Regions from separate parts of the Pseudomonas sp. MONT-RG-20F-20-E-7-02 genome, predicted to be linked through region 3. Evidence: predicted binding sites of a transcription regulator. Region 3 holds the regulator's gene; each other region holds the start of a gene.

Evidence for each region. The regulator FliA, encoded in region 3, starts transcription of late flagellar genes. The targets are predictions, from matches to a motif close to CTAAAGTTTNNNNNNNNNNNGCCGNTAA.
Region 1: a site for FliA is predicted at 1,094-1,121, ahead of motA (flagellar motor stator protein MotA). Genes of this name have one in related genera too.
Region 2: a site for FliA is predicted at 1,103-1,130, ahead of L8I05_RS14665 (methyl-accepting chemotaxis protein). Genes of this name have one in related genera too.
Region 4: a site for FliA is predicted at 884-911, ahead of L8I05_RS16950 (methyl-accepting chemotaxis protein). Genes of this name have one in related genera too.

Annotation. Positions count from the first base shown of each region.
Region 1 covers NZ_JAKNQN010000005.1:432,826-435,025, reverse strand. The annotation lists gene motB (flagellar motor protein MotB) at 1-171, opposite strand, end outside; gene motA (flagellar motor stator protein MotA) at 175-1,026, opposite strand; gene L8I05_RS17585 (HDOD domain-containing protein) at 1,193-2,200, shown strand, end outside.
Region 2 covers NZ_JAKNQN010000004.1:381,746-383,945, reverse strand. The annotation lists gene L8I05_RS14665 (methyl-accepting chemotaxis protein) at 1-1,003, opposite strand, end outside; gene L8I05_RS14660 (LysR substrate-binding domain-containing protein) at 1,181-2,101, opposite strand.
Region 3 covers NZ_JAKNQN010000001.1:422,295-424,494, reverse strand. The annotation lists gene L8I05_RS01945 (protein phosphatase CheZ) at 1-391, opposite strand, end outside; gene L8I05_RS01940 (chemotaxis response regulator CheY) at 410-784, opposite strand; gene fliA (RNA polymerase sigma factor FliA) at 953-1,693, opposite strand; gene fleN (flagellar synthesis regulator FleN) at 1,690-2,200, opposite strand, start outside.
Region 4 covers NZ_JAKNQN010000005.1:277,337-279,536, forward strand. The annotation lists gene L8I05_RS16950 (methyl-accepting chemotaxis protein) at 1-841, opposite strand, end outside; gene L8I05_RS16955 (16S rRNA (uracil(1498)-N(3))-methyltransferase) at 1,105-1,812, opposite strand; gene tatC (twin-arginine translocase subunit TatC) at 1,809-2,200, opposite strand, start outside.

The DNA of each region.
Region 1 (2,200 bases), on a different contig from region 3:
GGCGATGGCGATCTTCTGTTCGGGCGTGGCGGTAGACATCAGCCACAGCACCAGGAAGAACGCCATCATCGCCGTCGCAAAGTCGGCGAAGGCGATTTTCCAGGCGCCGCCATGGTGCCCCGCAGCGAAGCGCTTGACGCGCTTGATGATTATCGGCTGGTTGTTTTCCATGACTTAGCGACCGCGAACCGCTTGTTCCAGCTCGGCAAAACTCGGGCGATGTTTCGGGTACAGCACCTTGCGCCCGAACTCCACCGCCAGCGACGGCGGCATGCCGGATGCCGAAGCCACCAGGCACGCCTTGATCGCTTCGTACAAATTCACTTCTTCCTTGGCATCGTGGGCCAGGGAAGTCGCCAGCGGCCCGAAGAAACCGTAGGCGGCGAGAATACCGAAGAAGGTACCTACCAGTGCCGCACCCACGTGCATGCCGATGGCCTTCTGGTCGCCCTCACCCAGGGACGCCATGGTCACCACGATACCGAGTACCGCCGCAACGATACCGAAACCGGGCATGCCGTCGGCAACGCCGGTCACGGCGTGGGATGGGTGTTCCAGCTCTTCTTTAAGGCTGAACAACTCCATGTCGAACAAGCCTTCCAGCTCGTGCGGCGCCATGTTGCCGGAGGACATGATGCGCAGGTAATCACAGATGTAGGCGGTCATGCGCTCATCTTTGAGCACTGCCGGGTACTTGGCGAAAATCGGGCTGGCGGCGGCGTCTTCGATGTCGCCTTCGATGGCCATCATGCCTTCGCGGCGGCTCTTGTTGAGGATCTCGTAGATCAGCCCCAGCACTTCCAAATAGAAGGTGTGGGAGAAGCGCGAGCTGAACATGCCCAGCGACTTCTTGATCACGTGCATGGTCATGTAGCCGGGGTTGGCCTGCAGGAATGCGCCAAACGCGGCACCGCCGATAATCAGCACTTCGAAGGGCTGGATCAGCGCAGCAATTTTACCGTGGGACAGGACGTACCCACCGAGCACACTTGCGATGACGACGATGATGCCGATAATTTTAGCCATAGGAGATTGGTACTTGCGCCGTCGGGTTCATGGACATATTGGGTGAAGCTGAAAACTCTTGTTCTACTTATCGGCAAAACTGCGCCAGACTATAGCCCGTTAAGGCGAAAAGCCAATTCGGCCCGTTCCGGGCGTGTTGAATGCAAGTGATGATCGCGCCCCAATCATGGCTAATGAAACGACAGTTCCAACGACAAAACCCACCACACTCGCCGCTTGGATCAAGCGCCTGGACGAGGTGCTGCTGCCCGTTCCCCAGGCCAGCCACGAGCGTGTGTGCAAAGCCATTCGCGATAGCCGCAGTTCATTGCGAGATATTGCCGAGCTGATGCAAAACAGCCCGGCGCTGGTGCTCAGCGTGATGCGTGAGGCCAACAGCCACACCCACGGCAGCATGGCCGAACCGGCGGAAAACCTTGAAGTGGCGCTGAACCGCCTGGGCCTCAAACGCGCCGAAGAGTTGCTGGCGCGCCTGCCCTCGGTGCCGGAAAAAGACATCCCGGTGGCCCTGCGCCAATTGCTGCTGGTGAGCCAACACGCGTCCCAGCAAGCCAACGGTTTGTTCGCCAGCCGCCTCGCGCGGTTGTGGCAGGACATTCACTGGGGCAGCCTGCTGTTTCTGTCGCCACTGTGGCCGATGGCCGTCGCCTTTCCCAAGCTCCTCGAAGAATGGGAATTGCGGGTGATCCACAAAGGCCAGCCGGCACGCAAGGTCGAGCAGGAATTGTTCGGTGTGCGCCTGCTGGACCTGTGCCTCGGCTTGACCGAAGCCTGGCACCTGCCGATCTGGGTCTCCCAGGGCTACAACCTGCTGCTGACCGAACAACGCCTGCTGGTAAAAGCGCTGCACATCGCCCGCGAAGACGACGCCTTGCGCCACCAGCAATTGCTCGACGCCGAACCCAACCTGCGCCGCTGGCTCAACCAACCAGCCAACACCGTGCTGCTGGCGAACGGCCTGGCGATGTCGGCCCAGGAATCCTGGACCTGCCCGCACACCGAGCGCTGGCAATACCTCACCGCGCTGTACCTGCAAGCGCCGCTGGGCGACGTGCAGCAGCAGGTTCACCAGCAAGCGGTGACCAGCGCGCGCAGCACCTTGATGCCGGACCTATGGCACCCGGCGCTGTCGCTGATCTGGCCGTGGCATGTGCAGAAAATCCATCGCGGCCTG
Region 2 (2,200 bases), on a different contig from region 3:
GCTGCAACTTGCTGCGCAGCAGCCAAACCGCCGCGCCCACCGCCAGCAACATCGCCAGCATGCTGCCGATCACCAGGCGAATCCCCACAGCCCAGGTGACTGCTCGGATCTCGGACTTCGGCATGCTCGCCACCACCGACCACGGGCCGCCTTCGAACGGCACCGAGACGCTGTAGAAGTCTTCGTTCTTGTCGCTCCAGAAGCGGCCTTCGCCGGGTTTCTTCGCCAGGTCGAGCATCACCGGAATCGCTTGATCCAACGCCTGCACACCCGCGGGTGGCACCAGCCAGTGTTTCTGCTCATCCAGCAACGCCAGGGAACCGGTCTGGCCAATACGGAAGCGCTTGAGGTTGTCGAACTGGGCTTTTTGCTCATCGGTGTAATCAAAGCCGATAAACAACACGGCGATCACTTTGCCGCTGGCATCACGCACCGGGCTGTATTGGGTCATGTAGGAACGATCGAACAACACCGCCCGACCGATGTAATTCTGCCCGGCCAACAGGCGCTGATAGGCCGGGTGCTGGTGATCGAGCACCGTGCCGATGGCGCGGTTGCCGTCCTGCTTGGTCAGGGAGGTGCTGATGCGGATGAAGTCTTCGCCGCTGCGCACAAACACCGTGGCCACGCCACCGGACATCTGCTTGAACTCATCGACTTCATCGAAGTTGTTGTTCAGCACCTCATTGCCCAGCAGCAGGCTCGGGGTCTGCACGCCGGCCACGGCGACCGGTTGATCTGCACGCACACTCAACCCGGCGACGAAGCGTTTTTCAAACAGCCCGCTCAAACGCTGGGTACTTTCGCGCAAGGTGCTGTGGAAGGTGTTGAGTTGGTCGGCGAGCAAGCGCGCCTCGCTGGCCAGGTGTTCCTCGCGCGTGTCGAGGTTGGCGGAGTCGAGGGAACGCAGGGCGAAAACCGTGCTGCCGCTGATGACGACAGCCAGAATAACGGCGAGTGCAAGACCTAATTGTGAGGCGATCCGAGCGCGAGGTTGGGACATAACAGCTCCTGGCCGAGGCCAGGATCATCCTGATCTCATAGCGCTGCTCGGCAAATTATCTAGTGGGAAACGTTGGCGCACGATAGTTCCAACACACCTTATTCGGCGGGCGCGGGCAATACTTGAGCGATTCACAGGGGTATCGCGCAAACGATTGCACAAACGGTGCGCCGCGCTTCAGTCGAGGCGCTCGACCTGGGGCAATTCCATGGCCTTGACTTCACCTTGGAGAAACTCCGCCAAACGGCGCAGACGCTCGCCACCGGGGCGGGTTTTCGGCCACACCAGGTAGTAGTTTTCCCCACTGGCCACCGCCGTCGGCCACGGCAGGCTCAGTCGGCCTTGGGCCACGTCTTCGGCCACCATCAGCAGGTCGCCCATGGACACGCCATAACCCCGCGCGGCGGCGATCATGCCCAGTTCAAGCGTATCGAACACCTGCCCGCCCTTGAGCGACACCTGGGACGACAACCCCATGCGCTCCAGCCAATTGCGCCAGTCGCGGCGGTCGGGCGTGGGGTGCAGCAGTTCGGCGGACGCCAACCGCGTGACGTCCCAAGGCCCGTCTTCCAGCAGGTTCGGCGCACCCACCGGGATCAGCAATTCGGGGAACAGGTAGCTGGCTTCCCAGTCCGCCGGGAAATGCCCGTAACTCAACAACACCGCGCAATCGAACGGCTCCTGATTGAAGTCGACTTCATCCACGCTCATCCATGCACTGGTCAGCTGCACTTCGTTACCCGGCTGCAACGCCCGGAAGCGGCTGAGCCGCGCCAGCAACCAGCGCATGGTCAAGGTGGACGGCGCCTTCATGCGCAGGATGTCGTCTTCGGCGTTCAGGGTATGGCAGGCCCGCTCAAGCGCGGCGAAACCCTCGCGCACGCCGGGCAGTAGCAGGCGCGCCGCTTCGGTGAGTTGCAGGTTGCGGCCGCTGCGCTGGAACAGGCGGCAGGCGAAATGCTCTTCGAGTGTACGAATGTGCCGGCTGACGGCACTTTGCGTAATCGACAGCTCCTCAGCCGCACGCGTAAAGGAGTTGTGCCGCGAAGCCGCCTCGAATGCGCGCAAGGCATACAGCGGCGGGAGACGACGTGACATGGATGGCATTCCTACAGAGCGATGCCTAACCCTAGCATGAGTTTTAATCATGCGAACGATCGCTTTTATCCTTTTGTGTAATGCGTCGAGAGCGCCGAG
Region 3 (2,200 bases):
AGCGGCCCCAGTCAACGCTGAGGGCCTGCGCTTCGGTGGCCATGCCGTTGACCAGGGGCGTGGCGTTTTCCACCAGGTCCATGGTGCGGTTGGCCGCTGCCTCAGTCAGCCTGACCACGTAGGACAGGCGTTCGGTAGCATCGGTGATTTGCGAAATCTCTTCGGCCTGGGGCATATGCGGGTCAATCTGGAAATTGACGATCGCACTGTGCAGCTCGCGTGTGAGCTTGCCCACTTCCTGGTACAGGCCGCGGTCACGGGTCTGGTTGAGCTCATGGATTAACTGCACCGCGTCGCCGAACTGGCCTCTTTCAAGGCTGTCGACCAACTGGTGAGCATGCTTTTTCAGGGTCGACTCAAAATCGCCCTGTGACGTTTCTTTATGCTCCATAGCTCCCCCGTGGCAGCATCAATGACCGATGCGTTCGAAGATTTTTTCGATCTTCTCTTTCAAGGCCAGCGCAGTGAATGGTTTGACCACGTAACCGTTAACCCCGGCTTGGGCGGCTTCGATGATCTGTTCACGCTTGGCTTCGGCGGTCACCATCAACACAGGCAAGCTGCGCAGTTTTTCATCGGCGCGCACGTGACGCAGCAAGTCGATGCCGGTCATGCCCGGCATGTTCCAGTCGGTTACCAGAAAGTCGATGCTCCCGCTGTTGAGGATCGGAATCGCCGTAATGCCGTCATCCGCCTCGACCGTGTTGGTGAACCCAAGGTCACGCAACAGGTTTTTTATGATCCGCCGCATCGTTGAGAAGTCATCAACGATGAGGATTTTCATGTTCTTGTCCAATTCGACCTCCAAGCAGTCTTAAACGCGCCCAGCACCTGGACGCGCCATTTCAATCAACAGGCGTTACACAAAAAGGACTGCCCAGGGCACCACGGAACGAACCCGCGAAGGCTTGAAGCCTTCGCGGTAGCGTCTGCAGTGTCCCCACACTGCCTGTCAGCGCGCGCGCCACTCTCCCAATCGCCCCCGCAAGCGGGCTGCGCACTGGCTGTGCAACTGGCTGACACGCGATTCGCTGACCCCCAGGACCTCACCGATTTCCTTGAGGTTCAGCTCTTCGTCGTAGTACAGCGCCAACACCAGTCGCTCACGCTCCGGCAAATTGGCAATCGCATCCGCCAATGCGCCCTGGAAACGTTCGTCTTCCAGGTCGCGCGACGGTTCGAGATGAGCACTCGCGCCGTCCTCGTGCAGCCCTTCGTGTTCGCCGTCCTGCAACAGGTCGTCGAAACTGAACAGGCGGCTGCCCAAGGTATCGTTCAAAATCCCGTAGTAATCGTCGAGACTCAATTGGAGTTCGGCCGCAACTTCATGATCTTTAGCGTCACGACCGGTTTTTGCTTCAATTGCGCGAATTGCGTCACTGACCATTCGCGTGTTGCGGTGTACCGAGCGCGGCGCCCAATCCCCTTTACGCACCTCATCGAGCATCGCGCCACGGATACGGATGCCCGCATACGTCTCGAAACTCGCCCCTTTGCTCGCGTCGTATTTGGTCGACACTTCGAGCAAACCGATCATGCCGGCCTGGATCAGGTCTTCGACCTGCACGCTGGCGGGCAGGCGTGCCAGCAGGTGGTAGGCAATGCGCTTGACCAGGGGCGCATAGCGCTCGATCAGTTCGCCCTGGCTGTCACGTGCCGACTTTTTGTAAAGGTTGTAGCCGCTGGATGTCATAGCACAGGTCCCGCGCTCGTCTGATGCACCAATCGCTCGACGAAAAACTCCAGATGCCCCCGAGGGTTGGCGGGCAACGGCCAAGTATCGACCTTCTGGGCAATAGCCTTGAACGCCAGTGCGCACTTCGAACGAGGGAACGCTTCGTAGACTGCACGCTGCTTTTGCACAGCCTTGCGCACACACTCGTCATAAGGAACTGCGCCAACGTATTGTAAGGCGACATCGAGGAAGCGATCCGTGACCTTGGTCAACTTGGCGAACAGGTTTCGCCCTTCCTGCGGGCTTTGGGCCATGTTGGCCAGCACGCGGAAGCGGTTCATGCCGTAGTCACGGTTGAGCAGTTTGATCAGGGCATAGGCGTCGGTGATCGAGGTGGGTTCGTCGCAGACCACCAGCAGCACCTCTTGCGCGGCGCGCACGAAGCTGACCACGGACTCGCCGATGCCGGCGGCGGTGTCGATCACCAGCACGTCGAGGTTGTCGCCGATGTCGCTGAACGCCTGG
Region 4 (2,200 bases), on a different contig from region 3:
CGGCATCGCGCACGGCGGTCTGCGAGGTGGTGAGTTTTTCGCTGTGGCCGAGCAGGATGTCGCCTTGCTCGGTCATGATTTTCAGGGCCGCAGCGCTGGCGACCTGGGAGTCGCGGTACTGGCTGACGGCGGCGCGGTAGGCCTGCAGCGACACGCCGGCTTCTTGCAGGTTGGCGTGGTACTGCTCAGGCAGTTGGCCTTGGAGTTCGGTTATTTTCTTCAGCGCATTGTCGATGGCATCCAGCGCAGGTTGCTCGGCTTCGGTCTTGCCGCTGTAGGTGTAGCCGCGCACCTGGAAGCGCGATTGCTGGATCAGCTTGCTCAGGTCGACCACGCTGTTGAACTGGGTGACGCTGTCACCTTGCAGCAAGGCTTTTTCGACTTCATTGGTTTTGGCGACGGCGTTGTCGGCGGTGTCGCCGAGCTTACTGCGTGCGCCTTCACGCTTGAGGCCGGCCTGGACCATGGCGGCAAAGGCCTTCTTGTATTGGCCTAAAGCCTCGAGCTGTTGCTCGACCAGGGCGTTGTCGTTGGGTTGCTCGATCAGGGTCTCGGCGGTTTTCAGGCCACTGTCCAGTTTGGTGATCAGGCCGTTGACCGCATCCGTGCCTTGTTCGCCGCGCCGCATTTCAAAGTCCAGGCGCGCCAGGCGCAGGTCTTTGGTCAGGCCGTTGAGGCTGGAGATAAAGCCCAGCTTGTCACCGCGACTGATCACATCGCCCAAGCCGGTCCAACCGGTGAACGTGATCAACAGCGTCAGGATCAACACCAAGCCAAAGCCAATGCTCAGCTTGCGGTTGACGCTCACATTCCCCAGTTTTTCGGCTAACCAACGATACATGCTGCGAACTCCCTTTGAACAAGGCTTGGACTTATTCAGAGGCTATCGGCCGCGTAGGAAGTTTCTGTAGCGGCACTGATCCTCTCTGTGGGAGCTGGCTTACTGTGGCGAGCGGGCTTGCCCCGCGTTGGGGCGCGAAGCGGCCCTAAACCTGCCAACTCGGTTTGCCTGACACACTGCGTTGATCTTATTGGGGCTGCTGCGCAGCCCAACGCGGGGCAAGCCCGCTCGCCACAGAGAGCCCGCTCCCAGGTAGGTCAGGGTCAGAACAAGCGGGCGAGCAGGGCGGTCACGGCGGTTTCGACGCGCAGGATGCGTGCGCCGAGCTGCACGGGTTGCAAGCCGGCCTTGGTCAGCAGGTCCACTTCGTAGGGGATCCAGCCACCTTCCGGGCCGATGGCCAGGGTTACCGGCGTATCCAGCCCGCGCGGGCAGGCCGGGTAATCGCCAGGGTGGCCGATCAGGCCGAGGGTGCCTGCGGTCATGGCTGGCAGGCGATCTTCAACGAACGGCTTGAAGCGTTTTTCGATGATGATCTCGGGCAGCACCGTATCGCGGGCCTGCTCAAGGCCGAGGATAAGCTGCTCGCGGATCGCCTCAGGCTCCAGAAACGGGGTTTGCCAGAAGCTCTTTTCCACCCGATAGCTGTTGACCAATACCACCTTCGGCACGCCCATCGACGCCACGGTTTGCAGCACTCGGCGCAGCATCTTCGGGCGCGGCAGGGCCAGCAGCAATGTCAGCGGCAGTTTGGCCGGCGGCGGCAGGTCGAAGCTGACTTGCAGCTCGGCTTCGCTGGCCTCCAGGCGCAGCACTTGTGCATTGCCCATCAGCCCGCCAATGCGGCCAACCCGCAGGTTGTCGCCCACCGTTGCGCGGTGGACGTCCTGCATGTGCACCAGGCGCCGATCACGCAGGATCGCCCGGTCGGCCGCGATAAAGTCGGCCTCTTCAAGCAGCAGCAGGTTCACGGCTGGGTCGCTGGCGGCTGGTCGTCGTCGACGGGTTGGTCATCCGGGTGATCGCCACGCTTGCTGATCAGGCTGCCGAACAGAATGCCGATCTCGAACAACATCCACATCGGCACGGCCAACAGGGTCTGCGAGAAAATGTCCGGCGGCGTCAGGATCATGCCGACCACAAAGCAGCCGATGATCACGTACGGGCGTACTTTCTTCAGGTATTTGACGTCGACCACGCCGATCCACACCAGCAGCACCACGGCCACCGGGATTTCGAAGGCCACACCAAAGGCGAAGAACAGCGTCATCACGAAGTCGAGGTAACTGGTGATGTCGGTCATCATCTCCACACCGGCCGGGGTGGCGGCGGCGAAGAACTTGAAGATCAGCGGGAACA